Regions from separate parts of the Ancylobacter sp. SL191 genome, predicted to be linked through region 1. Evidence: predicted binding sites of a transcription regulator. Region 1 holds the regulator's gene; each other region holds the start of a gene.
What was found. Region 1 encodes PhoB, which activates phosphate uptake and scavenging genes when phosphate is short. Its sites were predicted from a motif close to TGTCATNNANCTGTCAT; they were not measured.
Positions count from the first base shown of each region.

Region 2: a site for PhoB is predicted at 1,872-1,888, ahead of OU996_RS17680 (esterase-like activity of phytase family protein). Genes of this name have one in related genera too.
Region 3: a site for PhoB is predicted at 2,871-2,887, ahead of OU996_RS07665 (YdcH family protein). Genes of this name have one in related genera too.

Region 1 is NZ_CP113056.1:868,236-873,054, forward strand. It holds gene pstC (phosphate ABC transporter permease subunit PstC) at 1-410, shown strand, start outside; gene pstA (phosphate ABC transporter permease PstA) at 420-1,253, shown strand; gene pstB (phosphate ABC transporter ATP-binding protein PstB) at 1,262-2,083, shown strand; gene phoU (phosphate signaling complex protein PhoU) at 2,103-2,816, shown strand; gene phoB (phosphate regulon transcriptional regulator PhoB) at 2,848-3,549, shown strand; gene OU996_RS03895 (hypothetical protein) at 3,801-4,819, shown strand, end outside.
Region 2 is NZ_CP113056.1:3,854,881-3,859,699, reverse strand. It holds gene OU996_RS17685 (DMT family transporter) at 1-404, shown strand, start outside; gene OU996_RS17680 (esterase-like activity of phytase family protein) at 444-1,754, opposite strand; gene recJ (single-stranded-DNA-specific exonuclease RecJ) at 1,974-3,794, shown strand; gene OU996_RS17670 (NAD(P)/FAD-dependent oxidoreductase) at 3,960-4,819, shown strand, end outside.
Region 3 is NZ_CP113056.1:1,695,116-1,699,934, forward strand. It holds gene OU996_RS07655 (DUF1013 domain-containing protein) at 1-208, shown strand, start outside; gene OU996_RS07660 (propionyl-CoA synthetase) at 340-2,295, opposite strand; gene OU996_RS07665 (YdcH family protein) at 2,666-2,842, opposite strand; gene OU996_RS07670 (YdcH family protein) at 3,044-3,250, shown strand; gene OU996_RS07675 (peroxiredoxin) at 3,311-3,796, opposite strand; gene OU996_RS07680 (protein-disulfide reductase DsbD domain-containing protein) at 3,937-4,773, opposite strand.

The DNA.
Region 1 (4,819 bases):
TGATCCTGCCCTTCATCACCGCCATGTTCGTCGAGGTGCTGGAATCGGTGCCGCCGATGATCAAGGAATCGGCCTATGGCGTCGGCGCGACCACCTATGAAGTGTATCGCAATGTCTCCGTGCCCTATGGCCGCACCGCCATGGTCGGCGCGGTGATGCTCGGCCTCGGCCGCGCGCTGGGCGAGACAATGGCCGTGACCTTCGTCATCGGCAATGCGACGCGCATGTCGGTCTCGCTGTTCGCGCCGGGCGCCACCATCGCCTCGACCATCGCCAACGAATTCCCCGAAGCCTCCAACGGCTCGCTCAAGCTGCAGTCGCTGCTGGAACTCGGCTTCATCCTCTTCGTCATCTCCTTCATCGTGCTGGCGCTCTCGCGGCTGCTGGTCCGCTCGAAGCTCAAGGGCTGAGGAAAGTACATGTCATCGCTCGCCCGTCGCCGCGCCACCGACTACACCGTCAAGGTCATTTCCACCGGCTTCGCCGCGCTCTCGCTTGTCCTCCTCGCCTGGATCCTCTGGACCCTGGTGGCGCGGGGCCTGCCGGCCCTCGGCCCGCATGTGTTTACCAAGATCACCGCGCCTCCGGGCGCGGGCGGCGGCCTGCTCAACGCCATTGTCGGCTCGCTGATCCAGATCGGTGTCGCCCTTGTCATCGGCACGCCGATCGGCCTGATGTGCGGCACCTTCCTCGCCGAGCACGGCAAGAACACGCAGATCGGCAATGCCGTGCGCTTCGTGAACGACGTGCTGCTCTCGGCGCCCTCGATCCTGATCGGCCTGTTCGTCTACCAGCTCATGGTCGTGCCGATCGGCGGCTTCTCCGGCTGGGCAGGCTCCTTCGCGCTGGCGATCATCATCATCCCGGTGGTCGTGCGCACCACCGAAGACATGCTGAACCTGGTGCCGATCGGCCTGCGCGAGGCGGCCTTCGCGCTCGGCGCGCCGGCGTGGAAGGTGGTCACCCTGGTCACCTGGCGGGCGGCCCGCGCCGGCATCGTTACCGGCATCCTGCTGGCCGTGGCCCGCGCCGCCGGCGAGACCGCGCCTCTGCTGTTCACCTCGCTCGGCAATAATGGCTGGTCGCTGGACCTCAGCGTGCCCATGGCGTCTCTGCCGATCGCCATTTATCAATACGCCGCCAGCCCCTTCGAGGACTGGGTCGCCCTGGCCTGGGCCGGCGCGCTCATCATCACCGTCGGGGTGCTGACCCTGAACATTCTTTCCCGCCTCGTCCTGGCGAAGATGAAGTGAGACGGACCATGAATTTCGCTGCTGAAACGTCGATCGACATCGCCTCCGCCGTGAACCGCGCCACCGCGCCGTCCGCCGAGCCCAAGCTCAAGGTCGAGGGGCTGAACTTCTTCTATGGCGACAACCACGCCCTGAAGAACATCAATTTCGAGATCCCCGAGAAGCGCGTTACCGCGATGATCGGACCCTCGGGCTGCGGTAAGTCCACGCTGCTGCGCATCTTCAACCGCATGTACCAGCTCTATCCGGGCCAGCGCGCGGAAGGGAAGATCCTGTTCGACGGCGTCGACCTGCTCTCCAAGGATCTGGACTCCACCGTGGTGCGCTCGCGCATCGGCATGGTGTTCCAGAAGCCGACGCCCTTCCCGATGTCGATCTATGACAACATCGCCTTCGGCGTGAAGCTGCACGAGAAGCTCTCCAAGGCGCAGATGGACGAGCGCGTGGAGTGGTGCCTGCGCAAGGCGGCGATCTGGGAGGAGACCAAGGACCGTCTCCACACCTCGGCGCTCGGCATGTCCGGCGGCCAGCAGCAGCGCCTGTGCATCGCCCGCACCATCGCCGTGCGCCCGGAAGTGATCCTGCTCGACGAGCCCACCTCGGCGCTCGACCCGATCTCGACCTCGAAGATCGAGGATCTGATCGACGAGCTGAAGCAGGAATTCACCATCGTCATCGTGACGCACAACATGCAGCAGGCGGCGCGCTGCGCCGACATCACCTCCTTCTTCTATCTCGGCGAACTGATCGAGGTCGCCGCGTCGAACGAGATCTTCACCAATCCGCGCGAGGCCCGCACCCGCGACTACATCACCGGCCGCTTCGGCTGAGCCGGCAGAGGAGCCTCCCATGACCGAACATATCGTTTCGTCCTTCGACGCCGACCTCAAGGAGCTCAGCCGCCGCGTGGTGGAGATGGGCGGTCAGGCCGAGCGCCTCGTCGCGGATTCGGTCGAGGCGCTGGTCAAGCGCGACACCGAGCTCGCCCAGAAGGTGATCGTGCTCGACGGCCCGGTCGACCTGCTCCAGCGCGAGATCGAGGAAAAGGCCATCCTCACCATCGCCCGCCGCCAGCCTCTGGCCGGCGATCTGCGCGAGATCGTGGCCGCCATGCGCATCGCCAACGACCTCGAGCGCATCGGCGACCTCGCCAAGAACACCGCCAAGCGCGTGCTGGCGCTGACCGGCGAGTTCCACCCGCAGAAGCTGGTGCGCGGCGTCGAGCACATGTCCGGCATGGTGCTGGAGCAGCTCAAGATGGTGCTGGACTCCTATGCCAGCCGCGACAATGACCGCGCGCTGGAAGTCTGGCGCCGCGATGGCGACATCGACGTCCTCTACACCTCGCTGTTCCGCGAACTCCTGACCTATATGATGGAGGATCCGCGCAACATCTCGCTGTGCACGCATCTGCTGTTCTGCGCCAAGAACATCGAGCGCATCGGCGACCACGCCACCAACATCGCCGAGACCGTGAACTATCTCGCCACCGGTCAGCAGCTCACCGACGAGCGGCCGAAGCAGGATACCAGCAGCCTCACCTCGCTGCCCTTCCCGGCCTGAGCCGGCGTGACCGACGACCGGGGATGACGCCATGGCCACCAATATTCTGATCGTGGAGGATGAGGAGCCCCTCACCCTCCTGCTGCGCTACAATCTCGAATCCGAAGGCTATGCCGTCGACAGCGTCGGGCGCGGCGACGAGGCGGAGACCCGGCTGCGCGAGAGCGTGCCGGACCTCCTGATCCTCGACTGGATGCTGCCCGGCCTCTCCGGCATCGAGCTGTGCCGGCGCCTGCGGGCCCGGCCGGAGACCGAGCGCATGCCCGTTCTCATGCTCACGGCCCGTGGCGAGGAGACTGAGCGCGTGCGCGGCCTCGCCACCGGCGCCGACGACTATGTGGTCAAGCCCTTCTCGGTGCCGGAGCTCGTCGCCCGCGTGCGGGCGCTGCTGCGCCGGGCCAAGCCCGAGCATGTCTCGACGCTCTTGCGCGCCGGCGACATCGAACTCGACCGCGAGACAAAGCGCGTCCACCGCGCCGGGCGCGAGCTGCATCTCGGCCCGACTGAATTCCGGCTGCTCGAATTCCTCATGCAGTCGCCCGGCCGGGTCTATTCGCGCGAGCAGCTGCTCGACGGCGTGTGGGGCCAGGACGTCTATATCGACGAGCGCACCGTCGACGTGCATGTCGGCCGCCTGCGCAAAGCGCTCAACCGCCCGCGCCAGCCGGACCCCATCCGCACCGTGCGCGGCTCGGGCTACTCGTTCAACGAGATGTTCGCCCGCGCCCATTAGCGCGAGGCGGCGCAACGAAATGTTCGCCCGCGCCCATTAGGGCGGGAACCTAAATGACAAGCCGCCGCCCCGCGAGGGCCGGCGGCTTTTTCGTGGGCGCGCGAAGCCCGCGTGCCGGCCCCCCTACCGCGCTCCTGCCGCGTTGCCTCCCGTCGCCGGATATGGAACATCATCCGCCTTCCGCGACGGTGCGCGTTTCATTCGCTCCCTGCCGGCGCGGCCCTCCCGATGGAGAGCGGATGGTTACGTCAATGTCAGCGCCCGAGAACGCGCATCTGCCGCAGGCAGACGCAGGCGACGCCCGGCGCGCCGACCTCCTCGCCGCCTTCCTGATGGCCGGCCTCGCCACCGCCTTTATCGCCTTCACCGTCTGGCCGGGGCTGATGTCGTTCGACAGCCTCTATGCCTACCGCCAGTCCATCGAGGGGGTGGAGACGGCGCTCTGGCCGCCCGTGCATGACTATCTGTTCTTCCTCTTCCGGCACCTGCCGGGCAATCCCGGCGGTCTGCTGCTCTTCCAGTCCTTTGCCCTGTTCCTCTCGGCCAACCTCATCATCCGCCATCTCGCCCCATCGGCCAGGGTGTCGGTCCCGCTCATGGCGGTGTTCCTCGGCCTGTTCGTCGTGTTTCCCACGCTGATCGGCGCCCTGATCGTGCTGTGGAAGGACGTGACCGTCGGCACCTTCGCGGTGATGGCGGTCGCCCTGTGGCTGTCCGGCACGCGCCGCTTCTCCTGGGCGAAATTCGTCGCTCTGTTCGCCTGCCTCACCGCCTCCATCGCGCTGCGCTACAACGCGCTGCCGCTGGTGCTGCCCTTCATGCTGCTGGTCGTGTGGAAGCCCGCCGGTGCCGCCTCGACCGGGCGGCAACGCGTGGCGGCCGGTCTTGGCATCGTGGTGACGCTGGCTCTTGCCTATGCGAGCACGCTCTGGCGCCTGCCGGACCTGCAGCGGCTACCGTCGGTCGGGCCGATGATGACGAACATCCAGCTGTGGGACATCGCCGGCACCTCGATCTGCGCCGGGCAGTCCCTGCTGACCGATGTCATCACCCCCGGCGACCCGTTCACGGTGGAGGAGCTGCGGGCGCTGCACAATCCCCGCCATATCAACCTGACCTTCGACACGCCGCTGTGGAATGAGCGCCTCGGGCCCCGCTATATGTGGCGCCGCGTACCCGCTATCGAGCAGCGCTGGCGGGAAATTCTGGTCGCGCATCCCGGCTGCTATCTCGCCACCCGCCTTGCGGTGTTCGAGCAGCAAATGGGCCT
Region 2 (4,819 bases), 1.7 Mb from region 1:
TCATCGTCAACCACATGTCCAGCGTCTCGCCCATGACCATGATGGGGTGGTCCTCGCTGTTCTCCGTGCCACAGCTGTTCCTTGCGTCATGGCTGTTCGAGGCGGACCGTTGGGGCATGGTGGCGACGGCGGGAATCCATGGCTGGATGGCCGTGATCTACAGTGCCATCGCCTCGTCGATCATCGGCTACGGCATCTGGTACTGGCTGCTGCAGCGCCATTCGGTGAACGCGGTGGTGCCCTATTCGATGCTCAACCCGCTGCTCACCGTGCTGTTCGGCATCGTGCTGATCGGCGACGCGCCCTCGCTGGTGAAGCTCATCGGCGCACTGGTGATGGTGATCGGCGTCGCGCTCATCCTGCGCAAGCCCTCCGCGCCCACCACGTTGCCCGACACGGCGTGACAGCCGGGGCGTGGCCGCCCCGGCTCCTGTTCTCGCGCTTCACTTGGCCTTCAGGAAATCGCCGACCTCGAGCAGGATCAGCTCGTTGTCGTCCGCCTTCGCGGGATCGCGCGAGGAGGAGAAGGGCAGGTTGTTGTCGTTGCCGACCACGATATGCGTGGCGTCGACCACATCCACGTCCTCGATGGTGAAGAACGGGAAGGTCAGCACGCCGTCATTCAGCGCCTTGCGGGCCTTCTTGTCGGGATCGGCGATGTTCATCAGGTCGATATGACCGATCTTGCGCACCGGCTGGCCGGCATTGGCGTCGGTCAGCTCGATCTTGTAGATGCGCTTGAACTTGGCGAGGTCGTGGAAGCAGTCCGGGCCCTTGGTGCCCTCGGCGCAGGCCTTGTCCTTGGTGCCCTCGCCATTGTCGCGCTCGATGATCAGGCCGGTCGTGCCGTCGATCATGTTGAAGTCGCCGATGGCATGGCCGTTCTGCTCGAGAACGTACTGCCACATGCGCCCGGTCCACTTGCCGTTGGCCACATCGAATTCGAGGATCGGCAGGAATTCCTTGCCGTCGGCGGTCTTCTGCCAGTCCTTCGTCGAAGCGTCCCAGAGCGGGCCTTCGAGCAGGGCGTAGAGGAACTTGCCGTCCTTGGAGGCGGCCATGCCCTCATAGCCCTTGGAGCGGCGGGCGTTGAAGGTCGCCGGCGCGTTCGGCGCGGCGGGGGAGGTGACGGAGGGGCTGTCGGGCGAGCGCACCGGCGTCTCGCCGGCCACCGTCTCGAACACCTGCTTCACCTTGCCGGTCAGGTCGGCCTTGATGAGGAAGGGGCCGAATTCCTCGCCGATCCACAGATCGTCGCCGATGATCTGGAAGCTCTCGATGTCGAAGTCAGCGCCGGTCAGGTAACGCTTGTCCGTACCCTCATGGACGATGCGGAACGGCACCTTCTTGTCGGGATCGGTGAGGAAGATGGTCTCGACCGGTTGGAACGCCCCCGTCGACCAGTCGACCTTGTAATGGCGCAGGAACAGCGCCGAATCCGGGCTGTTGGCCTTCGAGCCAAAGCCGTTGTCGGTGATGATCCAGAACGAGCCGTCCGGCATCACCTTGATGCCGGAATGGCCCTGGACCGGCTGGCCCTTGAACGGCACGGCGACTCCCGTCGGGCGGCCCGCCGACTTGCCCATCACCGAGCCGATGGCTTCCACGCGCGCGCCGGTCGTGAATTTGCCGGAGGTCTTGAGATCTTCGGGCGCGTCGGCGGGCATCTCGATGAAGGTCTGCGCCGGCAGCACGGCGTGGCCGGCGAGCGTCGCCGGGAAGGTCTGGTCGGCGCGGGCGGGCGTGCCCAGCATCAGCAGCGCGACGGCGGCGCCGGCGAGCAGCGAGGAACGCAGCGACATGGTTGGTCTCCTGTCGTGGGGATCGGGTGAGCCGAGGCGCCTTTCCTGAGGCTCGCCCATGTCGTTGCGGCAACAGGCGCACGACATGTTCATGACCATTTCCCGCCGTCCGCGCCTGAGAGGCGCGCCGCCTCTCGACGCGCCCGCCAAGTTAGGGCTTATCCTCCGCGCATGAGTCTGACCCTCCCGACCGCGGCGCCGGCGCCGCGTGCCTTTCTCGGTGTGAAGCATTCCGCGCTGGGCCGCTTCTGGCGCGAGCGGCTGGACGCGCGCGGCGCACAGACGACGATGGCCATCGTCCAGCGCCAGGGCGTGCCGGAAATTCTCGCCCGCGTGCTGGCCGGGCGCGGCGTCGCCATCGAGGAGGTCGAGGCCTATCTCGATCCGACGGTGCGCCGCCTGCTGCCGGACCCGGACACGCTGACCGACATGGCCCCCGCCGTCGCCCGCCTCGCCGATGCGGTGGAGAAGGGCGAGGCGGTCGCGGTGTTCGGCGATTATGACGTGGACGGCGCCACCTCCACCGCGCTGCTGGTCGAGGTGCTGCGTGCCGGCGGGCTCGACCCCGCCTTCCACATTCCCGACCGCATCTTCGAGGGTTACGGGCCGAATATCCCGGCCATCGAGGCGCTGGCGGCCAATGGCGCGCGGCTGCTCGTCACCGTCGATTGCGGCACGATGAGCTTCGAGCCCTTCGCCCGCGCCCGCGAGCTGGGGCTGGACGTGGTGGTGATCGACCATCACCAGGCCGGCGAGAGCCTGCCGGAGGTCACCGCGCTGGTGAACCCGAACCGCGCGGATGACCTGTCCGGCCTCGGCCATCTCTGCGCCGTCGGCATTGTCTTCATCACCGCCGTTGGTCTGGTGCGCGAGCTGCGCCGGCGCGGCTTCTGGACCGATGCCCGGCCGGCGCCGGACCTCCTGTCCTTTCTCGACATCGTCGCGCTCGGCACGGTGGCGGATGTGGTGCCGCTCACCGGCCTCAACCGCGCCTTCGTCACCAAGGGGCTGATTGTGCTGCGCCAGCGGCTACGGCCGGGGCTGACGGCGCTGATGGATGCCGCCCGCCTTTCCGGCCCGCCCAAGGCGTGGCATCTCGGTTTCCTGCTGGGACCGCGCATCAATGCCGGCGGGCGCATTGGCGACGCCGCGCTCGGCACGCGGCTGCTGCTCACCCGCGATCCCATCGAGGCGGCGGTGATCGCCGCCGAACTCGACCGGCTGAATACCGAGCGCCAGCAGGTGGAGCGCGCCATCGTCGCGCAGGCCGAGGCCGAAGCGGAAGCCTCGCTCGGCCTTGCCGGGGAGGGCACGGTTATCCTCTCTTCCGGCGAGGGCTGGCATCCCGGCGTGGTCGGGCTGGTGGCCGCCCGGCTGAAGGAGAAGTTTGGCCGTCCCGCCTTCGCCATCGCCTTTACCGGCGCCATGGGGTCCGGCTCGGCCCGTTCCATCCCCGGCGTCGATGTCGGCCGCGCCGTGCGCGGCGCGGTGGATCGGGGTCTGTTGGTGAAGGGCGGCGGGCACGCCATGGCGGCCGGCCTCACCATCGCCCGTGAGCGGTTGGGGGATCTGCGCGCCTATCTCGACGAGGCGCTCTCCGGCGCGGTGGAGGAAGCGCGGGCGGTCGATGAGACGGTGATCGACGGCGCGCTCTCCGCCGCTGGCGCGACGCCAGAACTGATCGAACTGATCGAGCGTGCCGGGCCCTATGGCGCCGGCAACCCGCAGCCGATCTTCGCCTTTCCCGCCCATCGCCTCGTCTATGCCGAGGCCGGCAGCGCCGATCAGGTGCGGGTGCGGCTGCGCAGCTCGGACGGCACCATCCTGTCCGGCGTCGCCTTTCGTGCCGTGAACACGCCGCTCGGCCAGAGCCTGCTCGCCGCGCGCGGCCAGAACATCCATGTCGCCGGCATGCTGGAACTCGATAGCTGGCAGGGGCGCACGCAGGTCAATCTGCGCGTCAGCGATGTCGCCATGCCCGAAATCGGTTGATTGTCATGGGCTTGAGCCGGCCATCTGAATCAACCTGCGAGCCTGTTGAATCAGTTCTTCAGGCCCTCAGGGCGAGCCTGAATCAGGGCGGCATGGGCGGCGGGCAGGGCCTTGGGCGCACACGTCATTTGCCGCCGACTTCACCCGGAATCGGAATGTGAGCCGGTGAGCGCAAACCCCTCATCCGACTCACGGAATTCCGCCCCGCCGCAGGTGGCGATCATCGGCGCCGGTCCGGCCGGGCTGATCGCCGCCGAAATGCTGGCACAGGCCGGCTGCGTGGTGACGATCCATGAGCGCATGCCCTCGCCCGCGCGTAAATTCCTCATCGCCGGGCGGGGCGGGCTGAACCTCACCCACTCCGAACCGCGCGCCGCTTTCATCGGCCGCTATGGCGCGGCGGCCGATTGGCTCGCGCCTCTGCTGGATGCGTTCCCGCCGGCCCGGCTTCAGGCCTGGGTCGAGGGGCTGGGCGAGCCGACCTTCATCGGCTCGAGCGGCCGGCTGTTCCCCGCGAGCTTCAAGGCCTCGCCCTTGCTGCGCGCCTGGCTGCGCCGGCTGGACGCCCTCGGCGTGCGCCTTGCCCCCCGCCAACTCTGGAAGGGCTGGGACGAGGCCGGCGGTTTGCGCCTCGCGACAGCGGAGGGGGAAGCCATCATCCGGCCGGACGCCACGCTGCTGGCGCTGGGCGGGGCAAGCTGGCCGCGCCTCGGCAGCGATGGCGGCTGGGTCGAGCTTCTGCGCGCCGCGGGTGTCACGGTTGCGCCGTTGCGTCCGGCCAATAGCGGCGCGCATATCGGCTGGTCGGAGACCTTCCGCAGCCGCTTCGCCGGCGAGCCGTTGAAGCGGATCGCGCTCACTCTTGATGGCGCGACAGTACGCGGCGAGGCGATGATCGACCCGGCGGGGCTGGAGGGCGGCGCGGTCTATGCGCTGTCCGCCCCACTGCACGCCATGGTCGAGCGGCAGGGGCAGGCGACATTGACGCTCGACCTCCGCCCGGACCTCTCCGCCGCGCGTCTGGC
Region 3 (4,819 bases), 830 kb from region 1:
CGAAGTTCAGCGCTCCTCCAAGGATCGCCCCGCCGGCGCGCAGGTCGAGGACAGCACCACGCTGCTGCCGGCCGAGATCACCACCGGCGCTGGCGCTCACGACGAGCCCTACACCGCGTCGCGCAAGCCGCGCGAGGAGCCGATCGACCTCGAGACGGTGTTCGCCAAGCTCGGCGGCTCGCGCAAGAGCGCGGCCGAGGAGGAGTGATCCTCCGACGACCGCTGATGACGTCATCCCGTAACGGCCGCAGGCCATATCCGGGATGACGTCATCTATCTTTCTGAAGCGATCCCGGCTCTGCGCGTCGCTTGGCCGGGATGACGTTCGGAACAGATTCTCTACGCCGCTGTCACCTTGGCAAGGCCGCGCGCGCTGAGCACGGCGGCGATCTCGTCCAGCGTCGCCGGATCGTCGATGGTAGCCGGCATGTTCCAGCTCTGCGCGTCGGCGATCTTTTTCATCGTGCCGCGCAGAATCTTGCCGGAACGCGTCTTGGGCAGGCGGTTCACCGTGATCGCCAGCCGGAAGGCGGCGACCGGGCCGATGCGCTCGCGCACCAGCGCGACGATCTCCGTTTCGATCTGCGCCGGCGAGCGGGTGACGCCGGATTTCAGCACCAGGAAACCGCAGGGCACTTCGCCCTTCAGCTCGTCATGAATGCCGATCACCGCGCATTCGGCGACATCCGGGTGCGCGGCGAGCACTTCCTCCATGCCGCCGGTGGAGAGGCGATGGCCGGCGACATTGATGATGTCGTCCGTGCGGCCCATGATGAAGAGTTGGCCGTCATCGTCGCAGAAGCCGGCATCCGCCGTCTTGTAGTAGCCGGGATAATCGGTGAGGTAGCTCTCGCGGAACCGTTCATCCTGTCGCCACAGCGTGGGCAGGCAGCCGGGCGGCAGCGGCAGCTTGATGGCGATGGAGCCCATCCGGTTGGCGGCGACGGGATGGCCGCCTTCGTCGAGAATGTCGACCTGATAGCCGGGCATCGGCACGCCGGTCGAGCCGACCGTCACCTCCAGCGGGTCGATGCCGACCGGGTTGCCGGCGATGGCCCAGCCGGTCTCGGTCTGCCACCAGTGATCGACCACGGGCACGCCGAGCCTGGCCTTGGCCCATTCCACCGTGTCGGGGTCGGCCCGCTCGCCGGCGAGGAACAGGGTGCGCAGCGAGGAACGGTCATAGTCCTGCATCAGAAGACCCTCGGGGTCTTCCTTCTTGATGGCGCGCAGCGCGGTTGGCGCCGTGAACAGCGCGGCGACCTTGTACTGCTCGATCACCCGCCAGAACGCGCCGGCATCGGGCGTGCCGACCGGCTTGCCCTCATAAAGCACCGTGGTGCAGCCGGTGAGCAGCGGGGCGTAGACGATGTAGGAATGGCCGACCACCCAGCCAATATCCGAGGCCGACCAGAACACCTCGCCCGGCGCCACGCCATAGAGCCCTTCCATCGACCAGCGCAGCGCCACCATGTAGCCGCCGGTGTCGCGCACCACGCCCTTGGGCTTTCCCGTCGTGCCGGAGGTGTAGAGGATGTAGAGCGGATCGGTCGCCGCCACCGGCGCGCAGGCGGCGCTCACCCCCGCCGCGAGGGCCTCGTCGCGGCGCGTCGCCCAGTCCTGATCGCGTCCCGGCACAAGGCTCGCCGCGACCTGCGGGCGCTGGAAGATCAGGCAGGCCGCCGGCTTGTGGGTGGCGATGGTGAGGGCGAGGTCGAGCAGCGGCTTGTAATGGACGACGCGGCTCGGCTCTATGCCGCAGGAGGCGGACAGCACGATCTTCGGCTGGGCATCGTCGATGCGGCTCGCCAGCTCCGCCGCCGCGAAGCCGCCGAACACGACGGAATGCACCGCGCCGATGCGGGCGCAGGCCAGCATGGCGAACACGGCTTCCGGGATCATCGGCATGTAGATGACGACGCGGTCGCCGGCCTCCACACCCATGGCGCGCAGCACGCCGGCAAGCGTCGCTACCTCGGTCTGCAAGTCGACGTAGGTGATGGTGCGCTGGGTGCCGCTCACCGGGCTGTCATAGAGGATCGCCGCCTGTGCCCCGCGCCCGGCGGCGACGTGCCGGTCGACCGCGTTGTGGCACACATTGGTCATGCCGCCGGCGAACCAGCGCCCATAGACCCCGGCTTCGGGATCGAACACGCGGCGCGGCGGTTCCATCCAGTCGATGGCCTCGGCAGCCTCGCGCCAGAACCCTTGCGGATCGGCGATGGAGCGGGCGTGGATGGCGGCGTAGCGGCCCGATGGAGGGCGCGCGGGGTCGGTCGCAGGCGCGGCGCTCATGGTGGCGTTCTCCCAGAGGGGCGATTTTTCTTCTGTTACCCTCAATTTCACGGCTCGCGGGCGGGTATTCAAGAACGCTCAAATGCGTACGACCTTGGTCGACCCTACGTCATGTCCCCGTGGTTGAGTCTGAAACGCGAACCGCCGGCCCTTGTCAGGCCGGCGGCGGAGTTCTTTCGCGTTGATCGCGGGCGGGTGTCCGGTGGGCCTGCATGCCGTCCATACGGGCCGCGCTCGCTCGGGTTGCGAGCGCAGGCCCCGGAGCATTCTCGCCGAAAGTTGCTCGACCTTCGCGGCGTGGCATGCTCGCGTCCGGCAGAAGGCGGCCCTTCATCTCGATCGGGATGGGGCCACCGGCACTGGCTTGGCCTTAATGCAGCGTCGCGCCCTTGAGCCGCGAGATTTCATCCTTCAGATGAAGCTTCCGCCGTTTCAGATCGGCCACCCGTACATCGTTGGACGACGGGCGGGTCATTTCTTCACGCAGTTCCTTCTCCAGAGCCTGATGGCGCCTTTCCAGTTCCGCGACATGCGCTTGCAAAGACATGGGCATCTCCCTGTCATTCGGAAACGAGCGTCATGAGTGTGTCACGCAAGCCGCGATCTGTCGACGAAACGATGCGCTGCGCCGCACCATGGGCGGTCGCCTGTTCGGGGATGTTGCAGGGGCTGGCCTGGCCAGCAATACTCGGCCGCAAGCTTCGGCAGACCGGAGCGAGTCGGGTCGCGGGTCGAAGGTTTGATACAGATAACGGCGGATGAGGAAACCGAGCTGAGGGCTCTCCTCGAGCGCCTTAAGCAGGAGCATCGTGATCTCGATGCGGCCATTGCGACACTGCAGCAGATGCCTGGCAGCGATCAGCTTCAATTGGCCCGGTTCAAGAAGCGCAAGCTGGTGCTGAAGGACCGCATCAGCTTCGTTGAGGACCAGATCTGCCCGGACATCATCGCGTAAGCGTGATGCTGCACCGCAACCATCCCGGCACGCGGCCGGGATGGCGTCAGGGCGGCGCGATCAGAACTGCGTGAGCAGCACGTCGGCGTTGGTCGTGTCGGCCTTGCTCGGCACCGGCTCGACATTGAGGATCAGCACCTCGCCGTCATCGACCAGCATGGAATAGCGCTTGGAGCGCAGGCCGAGGCCCGCGCCCGAGGCGTCGAGTTCGAGGCCGAGCGCCTTGGCGAATTCACCGTTGCCGTCCGAGAGGAAGACAATCTTGTCGCTGGCGCCGGACGCCTTCTGCCAGGCTTCCATGACGAAGGGGTCGTTCACGGCGGTCACCGCGATGGTGCTGACGCCCTTGGCGAGGAAATCGTCCACGCGGGCGATGAAGCTCGGCAGGTGGTTCTTGTGGCAGGTGGGCGTGAAGGCGCCGGGCACCGCGAAGAGCACGACCTTCTTGTTCTTGAAGAACTCCTCGGTGGAGGTCGGCACCGGCCCGTCGGCGGTGGCGATGCGGAAGGTGGCGCTAGGCAGCTGATCGCCGACCTTGATCGTCATGGGTGTTTCCTTTCGTGCGCGAAGACGGATATGCGCGGGATCGTTCAGGCCAGCCGGCAGGCCCGTACCGCCGCGGGCACGGGCCGCCGGTCGGCCGGGCGACGGTAGAATAGCCATTTCCCGCGTCGCGGGAAGCCGTATCAGGGAGCGGAAAGCGGGGCCGTCACCTCGACCGCGCCGGCGCGGTCGGTGAGGGTGAAGCGCAGCAGCGTCGTCGCGATATCGCCGCCCGAGGGCACGCCATCGACCGGCAGGGTGAACACCGCGCGCCCGTCCGGCCCGGCGCTGCGCTCGGGGAGCGGCAGGGCCCAGTTGTCGTCCGGCCCCTCGACGAAGAGATCGGCCGTGCCGGCATCGCCGACGCGGGCAAGGATGCGGATGCGGCGCTGCTCGCCGCTGCCCTCCAATGTCGCGCTCTCGATGGCCGGCGCGGCGCCCGCCCCGAGGGTCGCGGTGAGCGGAACGGCGGCGAGGGCGGCGGTGAGGGTTGGCGAGGGCGCCCCGGCGCCGGAGGCAGGCACGTCGAGTGTCACATTGGCGGTGGCGGGCTGGCAGATCTTCTCGCACACCGCGAAATCGAGCGCGAGCCGCAGCTCGACCGGCTTGCCGGCCTCGCGCGGGGTGACCTTGAAGGGCAGGGTGACGTCGCTCTTGTAGCCGATGGAGAGGCTTCCCCCCTCGTCGAAACGCACGGGCGCCGGCCAGAGCACTTCGACCGCGCCGACATTGCTCGATCCCGACCAGTCGAAGCGCGGCGGCACGCCGGCATCGCCCGGGTAGCGCCAATAGGTCTTCCAGCCGGGGGTGAGGCGGATCTGAACGCCGCCGGTGAGCGCGCCTCCCTCGGACGCCGCGACCAGCCGCACCGCCGTGCCGGAGGGCGCCGACCAGCCCGACGCGATTTCGGCCCGTGCGGGCGCTGTGGCCGCAAGGCCGGCGGTGATGAGGGCTGTGAGGAGGGCGCGACGGACAACCATGATTGAGGCGATACCCTGCCGGCCGGCGCATGGAAAGCGGACGCGC